Regions from separate parts of the Shewanella scandinavica genome, predicted to be linked through region 1. Evidence: predicted binding sites of a transcription regulator. Region 1 holds the regulator's gene; the other holds the start of a gene.
What was found. The regulator FliA, encoded in region 1, starts transcription of late flagellar genes. The targets are predictions, from matches to a motif close to CTAAAGNTNNNNNNNNNNNNGCCGATA.
Positions count from the first base shown of each region.

Region 2: a site for FliA is predicted at 3,546-3,572, ahead of pomA (flagellar motor protein PomA). Genes of this name have one in related genera too.

Region 1 is NZ_JAUOES010000001.1:2,727-14,910, reverse strand. It holds gene flhA (flagellar biosynthesis protein FlhA) at 37-2,136, shown strand; gene flhF (flagellar biosynthesis GTPase FlhF) at 2,148-3,530, shown strand; gene Q4Q50_RS00065 (MinD/ParA family protein) at 3,535-4,416, shown strand; gene Q4Q50_RS00060 (RNA polymerase sigma factor FliA) at 4,409-5,122, shown strand; gene cheY (chemotaxis response regulator CheY) at 5,170-5,553, shown strand; gene Q4Q50_RS00050 (protein phosphatase CheZ) at 5,567-6,304, shown strand; gene Q4Q50_RS00045 (chemotaxis protein CheA) at 6,320-8,548, shown strand; gene Q4Q50_RS00040 (protein-glutamate methylesterase/protein-glutamine glutaminase) at 8,569-9,696, shown strand; gene Q4Q50_RS00035 (membrane anchored protein in chemotaxis locus) at 9,710-10,249, shown strand; gene Q4Q50_RS00030 (ParA family protein) at 10,316-11,107, shown strand; gene Q4Q50_RS00025 (chemotaxis protein CheW) at 11,091-12,098, shown strand; gene Q4Q50_RS00020 (chemotaxis protein CheW) at 12,106-12,184, shown strand, end outside.
Region 2 is NZ_JAUOES010000001.1:145,095-157,278, forward strand. It holds gene thiI (tRNA uracil 4-sulfurtransferase ThiI) at 71-1,525, opposite strand; gene Q4Q50_RS00640 (flagellar motor protein MotB) at 1,684-2,616, opposite strand; gene pomA (flagellar motor protein PomA) at 2,620-3,387, opposite strand; gene xseB (exodeoxyribonuclease VII small subunit) at 3,702-3,941, shown strand; gene ispA ((2E,6E)-farnesyl diphosphate synthase) at 3,944-4,825, shown strand; gene dxs (1-deoxy-D-xylulose-5-phosphate synthase) at 4,847-6,715, shown strand; gene grpE (nucleotide exchange factor GrpE) at 6,867-7,487, opposite strand; gene nadK (NAD(+) kinase) at 7,588-8,466, shown strand; gene Q4Q50_RS00675 (L-lactate permease) at 9,295-10,938, shown strand; gene Q4Q50_RS00680 (FAD-binding and (Fe-S)-binding domain-containing protein) at 11,015-12,184, shown strand, end outside.

The DNA of each region.
Region 1 (12,184 bases):
TTCGCTTCTTACACGTCAAAATTTAGGTTATAGCGAATGGATGTTAAAGCGACTCTTGGTCAAGTAAAACAAATGCGGCTGAGCTCACTCAAAGGCATTGGTACGCCTATGGTTGTGCTTGCTGCATTGGCCATGATTGTTTTACCTATTCCTCCATTCTTATTAGATATACTTTTCTCATTCAACATAGCCTTAGCGCTCATCGTATTGTTAGTCGCAATTTATACCGATAGGCCGTTAGATTTTGCCGCCTTTCCAACGGTATTACTTGTGGCGACATTACTTCGCCTTGCACTGAACGTTGCATCAACTCGTGTGGTATTACTCGAGGGCCATAATGGTGGCGATGCGGCAGGTAAGGTGATTGAAGCCTTCGGTTCAGTGGTGATTGGCGGTAACTATGCCGTTGGCTTGGTTGTCTTTATCATTTTGATTATTATCAATTTTGCGGTGGTGACGAAAGGTGCTGGTCGTATTGCTGAAGTGAGTGCCCGCTTTACCTTAGATGCTATGCCTGGTAAGCAAATGGCAATTGATGCCGACCTAAATGCCGGGACTTTGAATCAAGAACAAGCAAGATTACGTCGAGCAGAAGTGACACGTGAAGCGGATTTCTATGGTGCGATGGACGGTGCTTCAAAATTTGTAAAAGGTGATGCCGTTGCGGGTATCATGATTCTAGTGATCAACATCTTAGGTGGTTTCATCATAGGTATTGTTCAGCATGGCTTAAGTTTTTCTGAAGCGGTTGAAATTTATACCTTGCTGACTATCGGTGATGGTCTGGTGGCGCAGATCCCTGGGTTATTATTGTCAATCGCAGCAGCATTGATGGTGACCCGTCAAAATGAATCCGGTGATATGGGCCAAATGATGATGAGTCAGATGTTTGACAGTCCTAAGTCATTGGGTATCGCTGCTGGAGTCCTATTTGTCATGGGAATCGTTCCTGGCATGCCGCATATGGCGTTCTTAAGTTTTGCTTTTATGACGGCAGGTGCCGCCTATTTTGTCTATAAGCGTAATGAATCAAAACGCATTAAAGCCCTAGAGCAAGTTAAGTCTGGCCCTGTAGAGAGGCAAGATAAGGAGCCTAAAGAGTTGGGCTGGGATGATGTGCATCATGTTGATACTATTGGGCTTGAGGTGGGATATCGTTTAATTCCGCTGGTCGATAAAGGTCAAGGTGGCGAGTTATTAAGCCGTATCAAAGGCGTACGTAAAAAGTTATCCCAAGAACTGGGCTTCTTAGTGCCAGCAGTGCATATTCGCGATAATTTAGATTTGTCGCCCAATGCCTATCGCATTTCATTAATGGGCGTAGTTGTTGGTGAGGCGGATATTCGTCACGACTGCGAATTGGCGATCAACCCTGGTCAAGTCTATGGCAAGCTCGATGGTATTGAAACGCGTGACCCAGCTTTTGGTCTGGAGGCGGTATGGATTGCCCCTGAATTACGTGAACACGCGCAAACATTAGGGTATACGGTTGTTGATGCCGCCACGGTTGTGGCAACCCATATTAGCCAATTGCTGACCAATAATGCTGCTAAGTTGTTAGGTTACGAAGAAGTGCAACAACTGATGGATATGCTTGCGAAACACTCGCCTAAACTGGTGGATGGCTTTATTCCTGATGTCATGCCACTCGGACATGTCGTAAAAGTGATGCAGAACCTTTTAAATGAAGGGGTTTCAGTCAGAGACTTGCGTACAATAGTGCAAACTTTGTTAGAATACGGCACTAAGAGTAATGACACTGAAGTTTTGACCGCTGCGGTGCGTATTGCATTGAAACGTATGATAGTCCAAGAGATCTCTGGTCCAGAGTTAGAAATCCCCGTCATTACATTGGCGCCAGAGTTGGAACAGATGTTGCATCAATCAATGCAAGCAACCGGTGGTGATGGTCCAAATATTGAACCCGGTCTTGCAGAACGCATGCAGCAGTCCCTTGCCGATGCGGCTCAGAAGCAAGAAATGGTCGGACAACCCGCCATATTGTTGACGTCAGGTATGTTACGCGCGACGCTGTCACGCTTTGTTAAACATACTATTCCTAATCTCAGAGTCATTTCGTATCAAGAAATACCTGATGAGAAGCAAATACGTATTGTATCTGCAGTCGGCCAGTAGAGGACGCATAAGTGAAGATTAAACGATTTTTTGCCAAAGACATGCGCGCCGCACTGGCCCAAGTGAAAGAAACACTCGGCTCAGATGCCGTCATTATGTCAAATAAGAAAGTGAATGGTGGCATCGAAATTGTCGCTGCCGTTGACTATGATGAGCCTAAAGCAAAAACCGCAGCTACTGCGCCAGCGCCAACCTTTATGGACGTGAGTGACGACCTCGTATCCCTAGGGGCTAAGCAGCCTATACGAGTAGAAACCCGTGCAAAGCCTGCGGCACCTGCTGACTCATTACAAGCCTTGTTAGAGAAGCAGCAAAGTCGTTTGAATCAACAGATGTCGCATCAGCAAGTTGATGCAGATTTACCTGCATGGGCTAAGGGCTTACAAGCGCCGGCTACTGCCAAAGTAGAGCGTCGCGAAGCGCCTGCCGCTTTTGATAAGAAGCCACAAACATCACAGAAACAAAATGCCGATATTGAGGCAATGCGTGATGAGCTAGCTTCATTGCGTAATTTGTTAACACATCAAGTGTCCTCTTTGATGACAGAACATAAAAAACGTATCGACCCTGTCGGAGCTATGCTCGAAGCCAAGTTACTTGAGGCTGAATTTTCCCCTGCGGTTGCCAATAAATTAGCGGCGCTGAGCCAACATTATACGCCTGCAGAATTAGTCAGAGCCTTACCTCAAAGTTTAGCTAATATGCTTGATAATCAAGGTGATGATATTGTTAAACAGGGCGGGGTGGTTGCATTGGTGGGGCCAACGGGTGTGGGTAAAACCACGTCGTTAGCGAAACTAGCAGCCCGTTTTGCTGCCCATCATGGTGCTGAGCATGTGGCTTTGATAACGACAGATCATTATCGCATCGGAGCCTATGAGCAATTAGCAACTTATGGGAAAATAATGGGCTGCCCAGTAAAGCAAGCTCATGATCTGAATGAATTAGAGCAAATTCTCTATCAGTTTAGAAATCGCAAGCTAGTATTGATAGATACGGCTGGCATGGGACAGCGAGATATGCGTCTTTACCAGCAACTTGATAATTTAACTGCAAATAGCAGGATACCTATCCGCAGTTATCTGGTACTGTCTGCGACAGGACAGCGCCGTGTGCTGCAAGATGCAGTCAATCATTTTAAACGCATTCCCCTATCTGGTGTCGTTCTCACAAAACTCGATGAATCTGTGTCGTTAGCAGGGGCATTAAGTGTGTTGATCCAAAACGGATTACCATTAAGTTATGTTACTGATGGACAAAGAGTTCCTGAAGATATGAAAGTTGCGGATACCTTAGATTTAGCCCAGCAGGCACTCGCAGCGTTAGATAGTACAGAACAACAATCATTACAAGACACAGCGTGGTCAGATAATATGGCCTGTGCATTTGAGTAGATTTATGACCCTGGATCAAGCAAGTGGTTTACGTATGATGAATCAACCCTATAACGAAAAAGTGAAAGTAATCGCGGTCACAGGTGGTAAAGGTGGCGTTGGTAAAACCAGCGTTTCCATTAATACAGCTGTGGCATTAGCCGAAAAAGGCAAGCGTGTCTTGGTACTTGATGCTGACCTTGGCTTAGCAAACGTCGATGTCATGCTGGGTATTCGTGCCGAGCGTAACCTATCCCATGTTCTCTCTGGTGATGCAGAGCTTGACGATATTATCGTTCGTGGCCCTAAAGGGATTGGCATAGTGCCAGCCACTTCAGGAACACAAGGGATGGTGGAATTAAGCCCAGCGCAACATGCCGGGTTAATTCGCGCATTTAGTGAGATGCGGACTCAGTTTGATATTCTAGTCGTAGATACTGCTGCTGGGATTTCAGATATGGTGCTCAGTTTCTCACGTGCATCGCAGGATGTGCTGGTCGTTGTTTGTGATGAACCCACATCAATTACCGATGCCTATGCCCTGATAAAAATCCTCAGCCGTGAGCATGGCGTGTTCCGTTTTAAAATAGTTGCCAATATGGTGCGTAGTTTACGCGAAGGTATGGAATTATTTGCTAAACTCAGTAAAGTGACCGACAGATTTTTGGATGTCGCCCTTGAATTGGTTGCAACAATCCCATTTGACGAAAACTTACGTAAATCAGTTCGTAAACAAAAATTGGTGGTTGAAGCGTATCCTAAATCACCAGCAGCGATTGCGTATCAAGGGTTGGCAAATAAAATTCTAAGCTGGCCTGTACCGCAGCAACCTGGTGGGCATTTGGAGTTTTTCGTTGAGCGTTTAGTTCAACGACCAGATTTTCAAGAGGAAAAAACGAGTGAATAAAGCCGCTGCGTATACTTGTTTAGACAATAAATCGTCGATCGTTGAACAGTATGCTCCGTTGGTTAAAAGAATTGCGCATCATTTACTCGCCAGACTACCTGCCTCAGTGCAGCTAGATGATTTACTCCAAGCTGGGATGATGGGTTTATTAGAAGCATCATCCAAGTTTGATGGTGGCAAGGGTGCGAAATTTGAAACCTTCGCCGGCATACGTATACGAGGGGCGATGTTAGATGAAATTCGCCGTGGTGATTGGGTGCCTCGTTCCGTTCATCGTAATAACCGCAAGGTTGCACATGCTATTGATGAGTTAGAGCAAGAACTGGGCCGTGATGCACGCGACACAGAAATTGCAGAAAAACTTGATATGACGCTCGATGAGTACCATCATATTCTTAACGATGTTTCTGTCGGAAAAATCATAGGGATAGAAGACTTAGGCGTATCTCAGGATATACTTACAGTGAGTGATCGGTCCGATGATGACTCATTTGAAGCATTAGCTGAGAACCAATTTCATTCTGCGCTGGTTGAGGCAATTAAATTATTGCCTGAAAGAGATGCATTAGTGTTATCCCTGTACTACGATGAAGCATTGAATTTAAAAGAGATTGGCGCCATTCTTGAGGTCAGTGAATCGCGTGTTAGCCAGATATTAAGTCAGGCAATGTTGCGATTGAAAGCTAAACTCAAGCACTGGACATAAGTATAATTATTAATCGAGCACAGAATGTCAGCTCACCGGAGGAAACCTTGGACAAGAATATGAAGATTCTCATTGTTGACGATTTTTCGACAATGAGGCGTATCATCAAGAACTTGTTGCGAGACTTGGGGTTTAACAATACCCAAGAAGCAGACGATGGCTCAACAGCCCTGCCGATGTTGCAAAAGGGGGATTTTGATTTTGTTGTTACAGATTGGAATATGCCCGGTATGCAAGGCATCGATCTGTTAAAAGCAATTCGCGCAGATGATTCGCTAAAGCATTTACCCGTATTAATGGTGACAGCTGAAGCAAAACGTGAACAGATTATCGCTGCCGCTCAAGCGGGAGTGAATGGATATGTGGTTAAGCCTTTTACCGCTGCAACGCTGAAAGAGAAGCTAGATAAAATATTCGAACGACTCGCTTGAGCAAGGATGAGCTATGAAGTCACAAACATCAGGGCTCATCACGCTCGAACAAGCTCAGCACTTGGTTGAATTATTAAGTGTCGGTGAGCAACGTCAGGCAGATGATTTATTTCGGGAGCTTGCTGCTCCACTGCAACGAGAATTATTTGAAGAGGTAGGGAAATTAACTCGGCAACTTCATAGCGCTTTAATGGATTTTCAAGTTGATAATCGTCTAGCTGAATTAGCCAATACAGAAATTCCCGATGCCAAACAACGTTTAAATTACGTTATTGACATGACTGAACAAGCGGCAAATAAAACCATGGATGCGGTAGAAGAATGTTTACCTTTGGCCAATGCCGTAACGGTAAATATTCAAAAAGTCATGCCATCTTGGGACAAATTAATGCGCCGAGAAATAGAACTCAGCGAGTTTAAGGTTCTTTGCCACGATGTCCAAGATCTTATGTCCCGTAGTTCAAATGACTCGACTCGACTGCGTGAATTGTTAAATCAAATATTGATGGCGCAAGATTTTCAAGACTTAACAGGACAAATGATACGTCGTGTTATTGATCTGGTTATGGAAGTAGAAAGTAATCTGGTTTCTATGCTGACGGTATTTGGTGAGCAGCCTATGATTGAAAGTCAGATTGCTCAGAAAAATAATATTGAAGCGGAAGGGCCGATAATGAATGCCGAGCTTCGTCAAGATGTAGTAACGGGTCAAGACGAAGTGGATGATCTTCTATCGAGTCTGGGTTTCTAACTGGGAGTCAATTTGATGGCCTTTGATGTAGATGAAGAGATACTCCAGGACTTTTTAATCGAAGCCGGTGAAATTTTAGAGCTTCTGCAAGAGCAACTCGTTGCGCTTGAAAATAATCCTGATGACACTAACTTGCTAAACGCCATTTTTAGAGGGTTCCACACCGTTAAAGGTGGCGCAGGCTTTCTTAGCTTAACTCCCATGGTCGATGTGTGTCATGAGGCTGAAAATACCTTCGATTTATTACGGACTGGCAAACGTAGCGTCAATGCAGAGCTGATGGACATTATTTTGCAGGCTGTTGATGCAATTAATACCATGTTTGCTCAAACGCAGCAGGGCGAGCAGCAAGATCCTGCCGATTCGGGTTTGTTGGCTAGGCTTAAAATGCTGAGTTCAGGTGCGCCATTGCCATCTGAAGTTGCGTCTGCAGAGGTGGTCGAAATTGTCGAACCTGAGCCTGTCGTTGAAACCATTGTTGAAACTCCCGTCCCACAAGACATCCCTATAGAGATAAGTCATAGCTCATCTTCAAGTATTGATGATATCAACGACGCTGAATTTGAAGCTTTATTAGATGCGCTTCATGGCTCAGGAAAAGGTCCTGCGGCTACCGCCGTGGTCCCTGAACCTGTTGTCGCTAAGCCTGCGGCACAGGTTAAAGCGTCTCCTGCATCGGGCGACGACATCACTGATGATGAGTTTGAAGCATTGCTTGATGAACTTCACGGTTCTGGCAAGTTTAAAGTCGAGGCAGAAGTGCCGGCTAAACCAAAGGTTGTCGCTGCACCTACGCCTCAACCTATAGTCGATGCCGATGAAATTACTGATGATGAGTTTGAAAGATTACTTGATGAACTCCATGGTAAAGGTGGAGCACCTGCGAAAGCTGACGTAAAAGCGTCGCCAGTGACGCCAGCTGTGACAGCCGCACCTAAAGCCGCAGTGACTCCTGAGCCTGCGAAAGTTGCAGCACCAGCCCCCGTTGTTGCCGCAAAACCGAAAATAGACATCGCGGTTGTAGAGAAAGCGCCTGCTAAAGCAAGTTCAGCAAATGTGCCTCAAGGTGAAACCACGGTTCGTGTTGATACTGCACGACTCGACCAAATCATGAATATGGTCGGTGAGTTAGTATTAGTGCGTAATCGATTAGTGAGCTTAGGCATCAGTCGTGATGATGAGGAAATGTCTAAAGCCCTTGCGAATTTAGATCTCGTAACAGCTGATTTACAGGGCGCTGTGATGAAAACCCGTATGCAACCGATCAAAAAAGTGTTTGGTCGTTTCCCTCGGGTAGTCCGTGATCTTGCGCGTACACTCAATAAAGAAATTGATTTGATTATGGTCGGTGAAGAAACTGACCTAGATAAAAACTTAGTTGAAGCGCTTGCCGATCCACTCGTCCACTTAGTGCGTAACTCGGTGGATCACGGTATTGAAATGCCAAATGAGCGTGAAGCCAGTGGCAAGCCGAGAACGGGTACAATTACCTTATCTGCAAGTCAGGAAGGTGACCATATACTGCTGAAAATCGAAGACGATGGCGCTGGTATGGACCCTGAAAAACTGAAAAAAATCGCGATAACACGTGGTGTACTTGATGAAGATTCAGCTTCGCGGATGACTGACAGCGAAGCTTATAATTTAATTTTTGCGCCAGGTTTTTCAACTAAGGTCGAAATTTCAGATATTTCTGGTCGTGGCGTTGGGATGGACGTGGTAAAAACCCGTATCACCCAACTTAACGGCACAGTGCATATTGATTCTATGAAAGGTAAGGGCACGATACTTGAGATTAAAGTACCGTTAACGTTAGCAATTATGCCAACCTTAATGGTCGATGTCGCTAAACAAGTGTTTGCATTACCTTTGTCTAGTGTGAATGAGATATTCCATCTCGATCTCACTAAGACCAATATTGTCGATGGACAACTCACTGTCATAGTGCGTAACAAGGCAGTACCTCTGTTTTATTTGGAGCACTGGCTACATAGAAATAAAACGACCTTTAGACATGGCGATAAAAAGCATGGTCATGTAGTGATTGTGCAATTAGGTATGATGCAAATTGGTTTTGTTGTGGATGCCTTAATAGGTCAAGAAGAGGTAGTGATTAAACCCCTTGGCGCTATGTTACATGGCACTCCTGGGATGGCTGGCGCGACGATTACATCGGATGGTGGTATCGCACTGATTTTAGATGTCCCTGGATTGTTAAAGCATTATGCGAAAAGTAAGAATTAGTTTCCAAGCTAAGGAATGGAATGGCCATTAAAGTATTAGTCGTTGATGACTCAAGTTTTTTCAGACGACGTGTTAGTGAAATAGTCAATCAAGATCCTGAACTGGAAGTTATCGCGACGGCCTCAAATGGGGCCGAAGCGGTGAAGATGGCTGCTGAACTTAATCCTCAAGTTATCACTATGGATATTGAGATGCCCGTGATGGATGGTATTACTGCCGTCCGTGAAATCATGGCTAAATGTCCGACGCCGATCTTGATGTTTTCTTCTTTAACCCATGATGGCGCTAAAGCTACGCTAGACGCTTTAGATGCTGGTGCGTTAGATTTTCTACCTAAACGTTTTGAAGACATTGCTACCAATAAAGATGATGCTATTTTATTGTTGCAGCAAAGGGTGAAGGCATTGGGACGCCGCAGAATGTTTCGTCCTATTGCACGTCCTGTCGTCACTTCAACATCTAGTGTGCGCCCAACAAGTAGCGTTTTAGGGACAACGAGTATAGCGTCGCATACTCCAGCCACGGCTCCTGTGAGGACCTCAACAGCAGCGTCGATTCGTGCAAGTGGTAAGCAGTATAAAATACTGCTGATCGGCACATCTACTGGTGGTCCAGTTGCCTTGCAAAAAATTCTTACCCAATTCCCGGCAAACTATCCGCATCCGATTTTATTAATCCAGCATATGCCAGCAGCTTTTACGCCAGCATTTGCAAGTCGTTTGAATGGTTTATGTAAGATTGAAGTAAAAGAAGCCGCGAATGGCGATCTTCTTAGACCTGGCTGTGCGTATTTAGCGCCAGGCGGAATGCAAATGATGGTTGAACGTACTGGCGCAAGTGGCCGATTAAAGGTCATTGCTGGCAGTGCAGACATGAACTATAAGCCTTGCGTTGATATCACCTTTGCTTCTGCATCCAAAGCCTTTAGCGGTGACGTGCTTGCCGTTGTGCTAACTGGTATGGGCGCGGATGGCAGAGAAGGTGCCCGCATGTTGAAAGCAGTCGGTGCGACCATTTGGGCGCAGGATGAAGCCAGTTGTGTGGTTTATGGTATGCCTCAGGCTGTCGCTAGTGCTGGTATTGCCACTCAGTCGATTGCGTTAGACAACATGGCTGAATGCATTTTAAAAGAGTCTGTTCGTGTCTAAGAGTCTGCATCCGATGGGCACGAATAGTGTGCTCATCATCTTGCTTATGGCGATTGCTATTTTATGTCTTGGCGCCTTGAGTCTCGATTATCGGCATAAAAATAGTTTGTTGAGAGAAGAGATAAAACGTTTGGAATCGACTCAGGTACTGTTAATGGTCCCTGACGAACAAGCTGAAGCAATTGCTGCTTGGTTAGCGTCTCATCCTGATCAAACTAAAGCTATGTTGCAATTGGCTACTCCAGGTGAACAAAAGGCTGTGACAATTGGTCCTGAATCTACCCAGATTAGTGTTCCGCCTTTGCTGAATAAGCAGAATTCTGGGGTGGATACGACGAAGGATAACGCTAATCAGCAACCTTTAGTTCCTACGCTGCTCCAGACGCCAAAAAAGGATGTCGAGACTGCGACTTCGCCTATTGAACCTAATCAGTCAATTGAACCGAAAAATGCACAGATGCTGCCAGTGGTGATTTCTGAAAATGCCGATGGAGTTAAAGTGATTAGTTTACCCAATGGTGGTATCCGAGTTACGACGAGAGAAGAGCAATAACCTTTGGAATGCGTGTTAAATATTCTCATTTATTAGCATTGAATCAATTTATGTGGGGGTCACTTCTTGAAAGTCTGGACCATAGCGAATCAAAAAGGTGGTGTAGGCAAAACCACGACGGTTGCGAGTTTAGCGGGAACCTTAGCTAAGCGTGGCAAGCGTGTACTTATGATTGACACCGATCCACACGCTTCGCTAGGTTATTATTTAGGCATTGATTCTGAAGAGGTTCCTGGCTCTTTATTTGATGTGTTTCTGGCCCATAAAAGCCTCTCTAAAGAACTCGTTTTATCCCATGTCGTACCAACCTTAGTCGATGGTCTCGACTTGTTGCCGGCCACTATGGCATTGGCAACATTAGACCGAGCCTTAGGTCATCAAGAGGGGATGGGGTTAGTTTTACGTAATTTATTAGCGTTAGTTGCTGATGAATATGATGTGGCTATCGTTGATTGTCCACCCGTACTTGGTGTTTTAATGGTCAATGCCCTTGCGGCAAGTCAGCATATTATTATTCCCGTGCAGACTGAGTTTCTTGCCATTAAAGGGCTAGAGCGGATGATAAAAACGATGGAGTTGATGGGGCGATCTAAAAAGACGCGTTACAGCTATACTGTCGTGCCAACCATGTACGATAAACGTACTAAGGCATCACCCGCTGCTTTGCAAGTGCTGGGCACAGAATACACTGAAACCCTATGGAAGGACGTGATTCCAGTCGATACTAAGTTTAGAGATGCCAGTTTGGCACATTTACCTGCATCGCATTATGCGAGTGGATGTCGTGGTGTAAAAGCCTATGAAAGATTATTAGATTTTTTATTAGTTGGGGAGTTTGGCCATGTCAAAATCGGTTGATGAAACTGTTTTTGATTTTTTCGCATTATTGCTGCAGGAAGACGACGCTCCAAGTCAGGCAGTTTCTCCTCAAAGCATAGTAAAAGCTGACTCAAATCAAAATGTTGCCACTAATCAAACGGAGGCGGCATTACTTGATGCAGCAATCTTGGCTGAAAATGGTCGTACGGCTGCATCACAAGCTCATGAGAGGGCGATAACGCCAACGGTACAGCTACAACCAAAAGCGACGCCAAGACAACATGAGTTTGTTGCACCTGTAAGTAAGATTGCTTCTCAAGTGGATAAGCAAGCGCTAGAAAAATTGCTGGCGCCTGTACTTAAGGCTAAAACAGTAGAACCGACACCATCTTTTGTCGAAGTTACGCCTGCTGTTGATGTTCAACCCGTGGTGGAAGTACCACAAGCACAGCCTGCTATTGAAGAGCCAGTTAATGATGAAATAATTGCTGAAGAAGTCGTTGAGCCAGTGGTTGTGCCAGAAACACAAGTCGGTATTACGCCTCCTAGTGTGACAAAAGATTTGCAAGAAGTGCTCGATGATGAGTTTCAGGTACTATTCTTTAAAGTAGCAGGGCTGACATTGGCTGTGCCTTTGGTCAGTTTAGGCGGAATAGTTAAAATTGAGCGGATAAACCATATCTTTGGCAGACCCGCATGGTTTCTCGGTGTACAAACGCATAGGGAAGAGCAATTAAATATTGTCGACACTTGTGCGTGGGTTATGCCAGAAAAATATTCAGATAAACTGGCGCAATCGGTAAATTATCAATATCTTGTACTACTAGAAGGCAGTAACTGGGGATTAACTTGTGAGTCCTTAGTCAATGCGGTAAAAATTAATAAATCGCAAGTCAACTGGCGTAGTCAAGCGGGTAAACGCCCTTGGTTAGCGGGTGTAGTGAAAGAGCAGATGTGTGGCATTTTGCACGTACAAGCCTTAGTTGAAATGCTTAATGCGGGTTTAGGTTGTCAGGACTCAATTGGTTGAGGTAAACATGAAAGATACAAGAAATGTAGCAGCAGTCGCTGCAAGTAAAGATGATGCAGTATTACAATGGGTTACCTTTAAGTTAG
Region 2 (12,184 bases), 140 kb from region 1:
CTTTTTTGTATTCAATCTCTATGGGCACTTCCCACTGACAAGACATGTCAGTGGGCAAGTTTGCATGGATTTATGGGCGATACACTTTGACGTTAGTGTAGCCTTGCTCGATTAAATACAATGCCTGCAATTTACTCATCACCCCACGCTCACAATACAGCAAATAGGTTTTTTGCTTATCGAGATCGGCAAATTGAGTCGCTAACTTGAAGAATGGGATACGTTTAATCTCGATGCCTTCAATTTGCAACGGTTTGCTTTCCTCTTCTTCAGGGGCGCGAATATCAATGACCACTTGGTTGGTATCAATACTGGCGACCGTTTCAGTCTCAGTAATCCGAGTATCCATTTGTTCTGCGATCTCCCTGATATCAATAGTGACAGACTGGGCAATGATTTGATCGATCAAATCTTCAGAGAACTTCTTCTCTTCCGCTTCAACTTTCGCTAATACCGCTTTAACCGTTGGCTTTTGCGAAATCACGCCACAATATTCAGGCATAGACTTGGCAAAATCTTCGGTGCCGATTTTACGGCTCTCGTTGATAATGTCTTGTTTATCCATGGCGATCAGCGGACGTAAAATCAACAGCTCAGTACAGCGGTCAATCACGTTTAAGTTGGTCAGCGTTTGGCTCGATACTTGGCCTAAACTTTCACCGGTTACTAAGGCTTGAATGCCCATACGGTCGGCAATACGCGCCGCAGTGCGCATCATCATACGCTTGAGCACAACGCCCATTTGGCCATTATCGATACGCTCTAAAATCTCAGCGACCACAGGCTCAAAAGGCACAGAGATAAACTTAACCTTGTGGGATTCGCCGTAGGTTTTCCACAAATGGTAAGCCACTTGTTTTACGCCAATTTCATGCTGCGCGCCGCCCAGATTAAAGAAGCAATAATGGGTACGCGCCCCCTTTTTGATAAATTGATAGCTAGACACACCAGAGTCAAAACCACCAGAAATCAAGGACAACACATCTTCCTGTGTCGCCATAGGGAAACCGCCTAAGCCTTCAATGCGCTTAGTGACCATGTAAAGATTATCGCGTTCAATTTCAAGGTTAACGGTAATATCGGGATTCTTTAAACGCACACCTAAAGCATCGGTAAACTGATTTAAACCGCCGCCGACGTAACGCTCCACTTCGATAGAATTAAAATCGTGATCGCCAGTGCGCTTCACTCGCACGCAAAAGGTTTTACCCGCAAGTTGGTCACGGTAAACAGGCAAGACTTGCTGATAAATATCGTCCACAGATTCAAAGCTGTACTCATCCACTTGCACTACGTGAGCAATGCCAGGAATACACGCCAAACGCTCACCGAAGGCTTGGGCCAATTCTGGCTTATCCTTTGGTACCATCACCATAATGCGGTCCCACTGACGTTGAACTTTAGCGTCTTCGTCGACTTTTTTGAGCACATTACGTATGTTGGTTTCGAGCATTTTGGTGAAGCGCATGCGTACAGGCTTGCTCTTCATCATGATTTCTGGGTACAGCTTTACAATAAACTTCATGGGATTTCCGCGGGCAATTTTAAAACAGCAAAATTGGTTAAAAGAATAATCGGAGGATTATATACCCAAGCGACCTAAAAAGGGAAAAGTCTGCATTAGTCCAATAAAAAAAGCCGCAACAGAATTGCGGCTTTAGATACAGCGCGTATTGAGCCTATCTAAGGCGAATTGCCAACCTGAATTTCATCAGATTCCTTGGCTTTACCTTGCTCAATGGCAATTTCCACCCTGCGGTTACGGGCACGATTCTCCGGTGAATCATTTGGCACTATCGGATTGTTAGACGCCATGCCAACCACTTTCATCCTTTTAGAATCAAAGCCTTTAACTTGTACTAACTCGTGGGCCACAGCCACAGCACGTTTACTGGATAAATCCCAGTTAGAGCTATAAAGCTCATCGCTGATTTGCATATCATCCGTGTAACCCGATACCGTAATAATCCCTGGCACATCTTTTAGCAGTTCGCCAACAGAGCGCACCACAGGTTTAAATCGAGGCTGAAGGAAGCCAGAACCAGAGGCAAATGAGCCCTTCTCACGGATACGGATAATAATCTGCTGACCTAAGGACTCAATTTCTATCGCACCATCGGTGATTTCTTTATTGAGTTCCTGCGCCATCTTCTTCACTTCTTGATTGATCTTATCCTGCGCCGCTGCCGCTTCGGCCTTAACCGCATCAGCCACTTCCTGCGCTGTTGCAGTGGCTTCGCCGCCACGCTGGGAACCACTTTGCTGCTGCACGCCGCCCGCACTGTCGTCTTCACCCGCTTGGTAATCCAATACAGGTTCCGTCATTTCATTGGTTTGTTGGTTGATTATTTCAATCGGGGTGGGATCGGGACGTCCTGGTCTAAATTCTAAGGCAATCACTGACGTCCCCTTCGGGATATCTTTGACTTCCACCTTATTTTGCACACCAAAGGCATACTTCATTGAGCCCGCGATCTGCTTAAACTTCATTACGTCCATTTCGGAAAATGACAATAACAACACGAAGAAACACATCAACAGCGACATCAAGTCAGCAAAGGTCGCCAACCACATCGGTGCTCCGGCCGGTGGACAGTTGCACTTAGCCTTAGCCATGGGCTACTCTCCGTCCGTTGTATCTATTTTGCGATTTTTCTCAGCCAGATAATTTTTCAAGAAGCCTTCAATCACCCGAGGGTTTTGTCCGTCTTGAATCGCCAATACCGCATCCATAATCAAGTTACGGTTCAGCATTTCTTCACCCATCCTAAGCGTTAACTTATCCGCGATAGGAAGACAAACCATGTTGGCGACCATAGCGCCGTATAAGGTGGTTAACAAGGCCACCGCCATTGAAGGGCCGATGGATTTAGGATCTGACATGTTTGACAGCATGGCCACAAGACCCACCAGCGTACCTATCATGCCCATTGCAGGACCTACGTCACCGAAGGCTCTAAAAATGCCGATCCCAGTACGATGGCGCTCTTCGGTCAGGGCGATATCCTTCTCTAAGGCAGCGCGCACCACTTCACCATCGTGACCATCAACGAGCATGTCGACGGCTTTTTGCATAAAGCTGTTGGTAATTTGCGCTTCTTCTAAAGCTAAAAAACCGCCTTTACGGGCGGCATCAGCCATAGTCACGGACTGTTCAATCAAATCTTCTGGCTTATCAATCTTAAAAATAAACGCTTTGGCGGCGATTTTTACCGCACTAAAAAACTGTTTAAGATTGAACTTCATCATCACCACGAAGAAGGACCCACCGAAAACAATAAGAATCGAGGGTACATCAACGAAAATCATTAAACCGCCGCTGGTGGCCATTGCCCCGAGGATAAAACCAAAGGCACCCACAATTCCAATTACTGTTGCTAAATCCACAACGGCTCCTCAATTTTCGTAATAAACGACATAATACTTACCCTAGGTAAGCAATAACACTCAGTTGTTCCACTGAATAAGATAATCCCACCGACACACATGCGAGCCTTGTCTATCAAGTTAAAAATTACCATACAAATGATGATACTATTGTCAGTTATCGGACACACACTAAGCAAGTTTAGCGACAATTTATATTTTCTGAAAAAATTTCAGTAACAAAGCGTGCTATTGAGCAAATATCTTTAGTCTGAATTTGACCCTAAAGCCGCCCTGATATACCTTGTGTCCGCTAAATCAAAGGAAGCATAAACGTGGCGAAGAAACCCGAAAATCTCAGTTTTGAAGAATCCCTTGGCGAACTTGAGCGCATTGTTGCCGATCTAGAACAAGGCGATATCTCCCTCGATGACGCGTTAAAACAATTTGAACGTGGCATCAATCTGGTTCGAAATAGCCAAGCAAAACTCGAACAAGCCCAACAAAAAGTGGCCATTTTACTGAAACAAGATGAAAATGCGCCCCTATCCCCCTATGCCGTTGAGGGCGAATAAGCGTGTTAGTCAGTGCCATTCAAGAATATCAACAACGGGTTGATAATCAATTAAAACAGCGTTTTAGTACGCTTGAAGATACCGCTCCCCAATTAAAAGCCGCCATGACTTACGGCGCATTATTGGGTGGCAAACGCATTCGACCTTTCCTCGTATACAGTGTCGGACGCATGTTTGGGGTCGAGCTCGAAAAATTAGATGCCTGCGCCGCAGCCATTGAATGTATCCATGCTTATTCATTGATCCACGATGATTTACCCGCCATGGATGATGATGAGCTGCGCCGTGGTCAGCCCACTGTGCATATCGCCTTTGATGAAGCGACCGCCATTTTAGCGGGGGATGCACTGCAGACCTTAGCCTTTGAAATTGTCACCGAAGCGGTAGCTGGGATCAGCAGCGAGCAACATATCGCTATGGTCAGAGTACTAGCAAAAGCCTCAGGTTATCGTGGCATGTGTGGCGGCCAAGCGATAGACTTAGCCTCAACCGATAAACATATTGATCTTAAAGCATTAACTCAGCTACATAATATGAAAACTGGCGCCCTTATCAGTTGCGCCGTTGAGTTAGCATTAATCGCCGCAAACGCGCCAAAAGATCAGTATGCTGCTATGATGGATTTTGCCCGTGCGGTCGGACTCGCCTTCCAAGTACAAGACGATATCCTTGACATAGTAGCCACCACCGAAGAACTCGGTAAGCCGCAAGGCTCTGATACTGAATCGAATAAGAGTACGTTTCCACAACTACTTGGACTACAAGGTGCACAAGACACCGCCAAACAACTGATCCAAGAGGCACTATCAGCGCTGGCTAAATTGCCATACAATAGCCAGTTAATTGCAGACTTCGCCCGCTATATCATTGAGCGAAGAATATAATAAGAGTCGAAGTATCTCGCTATGAGTTTGGACATTTCTCAGTTTCCCGTGTTGGCGCAGGCCAACACCCCCAATGAACTCCGCCAGCTTCCTCAGGCACTTTTACCACAAGTAGCCGACGAACTGCGCGAGTTCCTTCTTAAGTCTGTTGGCATGTCCAGCGGACATTTTGCCTCTGGGCTCGGCACAGTGGAACTCACTGTTGCGTTGCACTATGTCTACAACACCCCTTTTGATCGGCTGATTTGGGATGTGGGCCATCAGGCTTATCCCCACAAAATTCTCACGGGTCGTCGTGACAAGATGCACACCATTAGGCAAAAAGATGGCTTGCATCCTTTCCCATGGCGTGAAGAAAGTGAATACGACACTTTCAGCGTTGGGCATTCAGGCACGTCTATCAGCGCCGCGCTGGCGATGGCGATTGCCGCAGAGAAAGAGCAAGCGGGTCGTAAAGTCGTTGCCGTGATCGGCGATGGCGCCATGACAGGCGGCATGGTGTTTGAAGCCATGAACCACGCTGGCGACTTGCACAATGACATGCTCGTGGTATTGAACGACAACGAAATGTCGATCTCTGAAAATGTCGGCGCCCTCAATAACCATTTAGCCCAACTGATGTCAGGCCGTTTCTACACTACGCTGCGCGAAGGCGGCAAGAAAGTATTGAAAGGCATGCCCGTTATCAAAGAAATGGCCAAACGCACTGAGGAACACCTCAAGGGCATGGTCGTTCCTGGCACGCTATTTGAGGAGTTAGGTTTCAACTATATCGGTCCTATCGACGGCCACGATGTTGATGCTCTGGTCGAGACCATGCGTAATATGCGCAATCTGAAAGGTCCACAGGTGCTGCACATCATGACGAAGAAAGGTCGTGGTTATGAACCTGCTGAAAAAGATCCTATCGGTTGGCATGCCGTACCTAAGTTTGATCCGTCGCTGTTTAAAAAGCCGGCCACCAAACCCGGTTTGCCGACCTTTTCTCAAGTCTTTGGTAAATGGTTATGCGACATAGCCGAGCAAGATGAGAAAGTGTTAGCGATTACGCCTGCGATGCGCGAAGGCTCGGGCATGGTGGAGTTTTCCCAGCGTTTCCCGAAACAATATTTCGATGCGGCGATTGCCGAGCAGCATGCAGTGACTTTAGCCGCAGGTTTTGCCTGTGAAGGCTTTAAGCCTGTGGTGGCGATTTACTCGACCTTCCTGCAACGCGCCTACGATCAACTTATTCATGATGTGGCGCTACAGCAATTACCGGTATTGTTCGCTATCGATCGCGGCGGTATTGTCGGTGCCGATGGTCCAACTCACCAAGGTGCATTCGATTTAAGCTTTATGCGTTGCATCCCCAACATGGTGATCATGGCGCCGTCGGACGAAAATGAATGTCGTCAAATGCTCTACACTGGCTATTGCTATGATGCGGGTCCAAGTGCAGTGCGTTATCCAAGGGGCAGCGCCACGGGAGCGATGCAAGTCGAAGCGATGACGGCATTACCGATTGGTAAAGGCGTGATCAAACGTGTGGGCAAACGCATTGCCATTCTCAACTTTGGCACCTTGTTAGCCTCGGCGTTAACCGCTGCCGAAAGCTTAGATGCAACGGTTGTCGATATGCGCTTTGTAAAACCGCTCGATGTTGATTTAGTCAAAGAGATGGCGCAAACCCACGAAGTGCTCGTCACTGTGGAGGAAAATGCCATCATGGGCGGCGCAGGTACTGGCGTACTTGAACAGCTTCAAAAGCTGCGAATGCCCAAGGACGTGCTTCAGATTGGTTTGCCTGATGAATTTATCAAACATGGCTCACCCGAGGAAGTTACCCATGACTTGCAACTGGATGCCGAAGGCATACTTGCGCAAATCAATGCTTATCTAGCGCAATAAGTGATTCAATAGATGGCGTAAGAGCGAGAACTCGGTCAAGTACTGCTGACCGATTCTGTTTGCCGATTCAGATTTCGCCCATAAAAAAAGGACTGCAATTGCAGTCCTTTTTTGTTGCTGTCTGTTAGAACAGCGGCTGTTCCAATAAAGCTTAAGCTTCGATATCTATCGTTGCACTTTCTTGGTTAGGGCCACCCTGTGACACCATTACCATAGCAGGGCGCAGCAAGCGACTGTTCAGCTCATAACCCTTTTGCATCACCAACATCACAGTGTTCGCAGGGAACTCGGCACTTGGCTGCATACCAATAGCTTGATGTTGATCAGGGTTAAATGACTGACCTTGTGGATCAATCTGCTTAACACCAAATTTAGCCACCGCAGTGAGTAAGCTTTTTTGAGTTAACTCAACACCTTGATAAATCGCTTTCGTCGCTTCATCTTCAGGGTTAGTCCCCATCAATGCGCGCTCCATGTTATCAAGTACTGGCAAAAGTTCATTGGCGAACTTTTCCAAGGCAAACTTGTTCGCCTTTTCCACATCCATTGCAGCACGACGACGAATATTGTCGACTTCGGCTGCGGCGCGGATAACTGAATCCTTCTGCTCTTCAACTTTCGCCAAAGCTTCAGCGAGTAACTGTTCCAGCTCTTCAATACGGAAATTGGCCTGGGTAAGCTCATCGATCAGACTTGCTTCTGCGGTAGATACTTCAGACTCTACACCCTCTTGGATCAGATCCTGTTCTGCTTTAATCGATTCGTTGCTCATTTTCACTCCAGCTAAAAATGCTTTGTTTCTGAAATACTCTGGGCATATTATGGGGATCAATTTTGACGTTTCAAGGCCTAAGGCCAGATCTAGCATAAATATGACCACAAAGTTTCATACTATCGGCCTTATCGGCAAACCTCATCACCAAGGGACCAACCAAACCTTAAAACGTCTGCATCATTGGCTGACAATGCAAGGCTTTGAAGTCTTAGTGGAAGAGCGTGTTGCTACCGAACTAGGGCCCAATATCGAGGCGGTCGATTTGCTAGAAATTGGCGCGCGCTGCGACTTAGCCATAGTCGTCGGTGGTGACGGTAACATGCTTGGCGCAGCTAGGGTATTAGCCCGCTTCGATTTAGGCGTGATTGGCGTTAACCGCGGCAATTTAGGCTTCTTAACCGACCTGCCGCCCGATGCCTTTGAAGAAGCGCTCGCTAAGGTACTCGACGGTGAGTTCGATACCGAGCACAGATTCTTACTCGAAGCCGAAGTCTATCGCCACGGTATGCTCAAGGCGAGCAATACCGCCGTCAACGAAGCCGTACTCCATCCGGGTAAAATTGCCCACATGATTGAGTTTGAGGTCTATATTGACGATCAGTTCATGTACAGCCAGCGTGCCGACGGCATGATAGTGTCAACGCCTACCGGTTCAACGGCTTATGCCCTCTCCGCTGGCGGCGCTATCCTGACGCCTAATTTACAGGCCCTGATCTTAGTGCCTATGTTCCCGCACACTTTGTCGTGTCGCCCGATTGTCGTCGATGCCTGCAGCACGATAAAAATGGTTGTGTCACCCGAAAATGGCGAAAACCTCGAAGTCAGCTGTGATGGCCATGTGCATTTAGCCGTGTTACCGGGCGATGAAATCATAGTGCGCCGCAGCTCTGAACGTTTACGGCTTATTCATCCTAAAGGTCACAATTATTTCCACGTGCTGCGAACAAAATTAGGCTGGGGCAGCAAGTTGTTTTAAGCCAGCGCTTATTTGTCCTATTTCCCATAATGGGTCCTATTTCTATAACTTACCCAATTACCCTATTAAAGAGACGTATTCCGTCTCTTTTTTATTTTGTAAATATTCCCATAAAAATGGCGACTAAAGACGAGAAGTTCTCTTTGAGTTCGTAGAAAGAGAAGTATCCCGCTGTTCAAAAAACTGAAAGTGACTTAAATAACGGTTATTTAATTTCAAATTAAAGTAAATTTAATTAAGTGACTTACATCACAATAAAATTTCGACTTTAAAAAAGGTGATCTGCATCACTATAAAAAAAACATCAGCTAACCATAAATTTAATCAATAAAAATAATTACTTGATAAACTTCAGTACAATTTTTCTAATTCAACGGCGTCGCCTTACGTGATCTTAATCACACCTTAAAAATGTCTTAAAAAAACATTAAGAGTCTATTAATGAAATAAATGGATCAGTTAATTGCAATAATGACGATAAATATGAGTGATAGCTCTACTTTTAATAACCAGAAAAACAACAAACTCAATTTTATATAACCAAAGTAGATATACATCCAAGAGTCTAAGTGATCATTGTCACATATAAGAAAATCCCCTGAGAGAAGCACCCCGCAGCACTGTAAATTAGCATTTCATATAGCAGCCAAGATGATCTAGATCATATTAGTCAAGCCCACAATAGCGTCTAGTACACAACACAGAATGTCGAGACCGTAAGTACTTGCAGTATTAACTGCTGATTTATTGGTCTGGGAAGTCGACATGAAGGCAGATGAAAAATCCTAATATCAATAATAAGACAGACCACTTTATGAAGAGGCAAGCATGACAATACTTCAACTCCTCGCCAGCTTGACGCCAGTGCTCAGCGTAATGCTATTTTTAGTGTTACTCAGAATGCCTGCATCAAAGGCTATGCCCATATCCATGGTAGTCACTGCGCTCGCCGCTGTGTTTATTTGGCAAATGGATACCACATTACTGGCGGCATCGGTCCTCGAGGGACTGCTATCAGCCATCACTCCATTAACCATCATCTTCGGTGCGGTATTTCTGCTCAATACCCTGAAATACTCAGGTGCAATGGACACTATCCGCGCTGGCTTTACTAACATCAGTGCCGATGCCCGGGTGCAAGTGATCATCATTTGTTGGTTATTTGGCGCCTTTATCGAAGGCAGTGCAGGCTTTGGTACACCCGCCGCGATTGGCGCACCGCTGCTTGTACTGCTGGGCGTACCACCGGTTGCCGCTGCGGTTGTTGCTTTGATTGCCGACTCAGCCTGCGTATCATTTGGAGCGATAGGCTTACCAGTGCTCTTTGGGATGGAACAGGGTCTGATCCAAGGTGGCGTAAGCATGGCTGCGGAGCAATTTGCGGCACATGGCGGTAACTATGCTGGTTACGCGCAATATATCGTCATGCATATGATCACTATCGACTTAATCACAGGTTCATTAATCCCGCTGGTCATGGTGACTATGCTGACCGGATTCTTTGGTCGTAATAAATCCTTTAAGGAAGGCTTAGCGATTTGGAAATTTGCGATTTTTGCAGGCCTTTCGTTTACTGTCCCCGCATGGATCATCAACTACCTCGCAGGCCCTGAATTCCCAGCGGTTATCGGTGCATTAATCGGTATGGCACTGGTGATCCCTGTTGCGCGCAAAGGTTATTTGCTTCCTAAAACCCCTTGGAATGATTTTGCCGAAAATGACAGTCAAGAGGGAGTCAAGGTTGAAGCCACAGCCAAATTCTCACAAATAGCCGCTTGGACGCCCTATATCATCATGGCTGCGCTGTTAGTGTTATCTCGTACAGTTATGCCGCTTAAAGCCTGGTTATCAAGCTTCAATATCAGCTGGACAGGTTTAATGGGCACCGAACTTAAGGCCAGCTTCGCGACGCTATACGCCCCAGGCGCCTTCTTCGTCGCCGTGTGTATTCTCGGTTTCTTCCTGTTCAAAATGAAAAGTCCTGCGATTAAGCAAACGGTCGGTGTGTCATGTAAGTCCATGTTACCCACCATTATTTCATTAGGTGCTTCGGTGCCTATGGTGAAAATCTTCTTAAACTCAGGTGCTAATGGTGCAGGTCTTGCCTCTATGCCAGTTGCCCTAGCCGATATGCTGGGCCAGTCAATGGGGGCGGTTTGGGCATGGGTGGCGCCTATAGTAGGGATTTTTGGTGCCTTCTTATCAGGTTCAGCCACTTTCTCGAACATGATGTTCTCCAGTCTGCAATACAGTGTGGCTGACAATGTTGGCATGAATCACACATTGGTTTTGGCACTACAAGGTATAGGTGCGAACGCCGGTAACATGATGTGCGTAATGAACGTAGTAGCCGCTGCCACTGTGGTGGGTATGGCGGGTAGAGAATCAGAAATTATCCGTAAGACTATGCCAGTTGCCATCGGTTATGCCCTATTGGCAGGAACCATTGCAACCCTATGGGGTGGTTTCTAATTCATTGATTTAATTGAGCAGTCGAAGTCACTACCTATGACTTCGACTTCTGTCAGTTTACAAAGAGAGCAATGCAATGTCGATTAACTACAAATTGGTCATCGATGATCTAAGAGTGCAATTAGGCGACCACCCTGTCACGGATGATCCCGTCCGTCGTTTTGCTTGGTCCACCGATGCGAGTTACTTCAGAATCGTCCCAGAAGTCGTAGTCCATGCCGAGACCCTAGAGCAAGTTAAACAGACCTTAGCGGTAGCCAGGAAGCATAATGCGCCCGTGACTTTTAGAGCAGCAGGCACCAGTTTATCGGGCCAAGCTATCGGTGAGGGCATACTGCTCATTCTTGGTCATGATGGTTTTAGAAAGATTGAAGTCAGTAGCGATGCCAAACAAATTACCTTAGGTGCCGCTGTCATTGGTTCCGATGCCAATGCCGTATTGGCGCCACTTAACCGCAAAATTGGCCCCGATCCTGCGACCATTGCCTCGGCTAAGATTGGCGGTATTGTTGCCAATAATGCTTCAGGTATGTGCTGCGGCACTGCCCAAAACAGTTACCAAACGATCGCCTCTGCAAAGCTGCTTTTTGTCGATGGTACAGAGCTAGATACTGGCTGTGAGAAATCAAAGGCTGAATTTGCTAAAACCCACGGCAAACTACTCGATGCGATTAAAGAACTGTCACATATGACTCGCCATAATGCGGTATTGGCGGACCGTATTCGTAAAAAATATTCGATCAAGAATACCACTGGCTATGGTATCAACTCGTTACTCGATTTTACCGATCCCTTCGACATCATTAATCATTTAATGGTGGGTATGGAAGGTACTTTAGCCTTCATTAACGAAGTCACCTACAACACAGTCAATGAGGCTAAATTTAAAGCCTCGGCCATGGCCGTATTCCACAATATGGAAGATGCCGCCCGCGCGATTCCATTGATCAACGGTGAGAGCGTTGCAGCGGCTGAGCTCCTAGACTGGCCATCTATCAAAGCGGTAACGGGTAAGCCTGGTATGCCGGACTGGTTATCGGAATTGCCCGCATTATCCGCTATTTTGCTTATCGAATCCCGTGCCGATGACGCGCAAACCCTCGAGGCTTATACCCAAGATGTCACCGCGAAACTCGCCGGCTTTGACTTTATTCGCCCAATGGAATTTAGTACTAACCCAGCAGTTTGTGACAAGTATTGGGCAATGCGTAAAGGCTTATTCCCCATTGTGGGTGGCGAGCGGCCA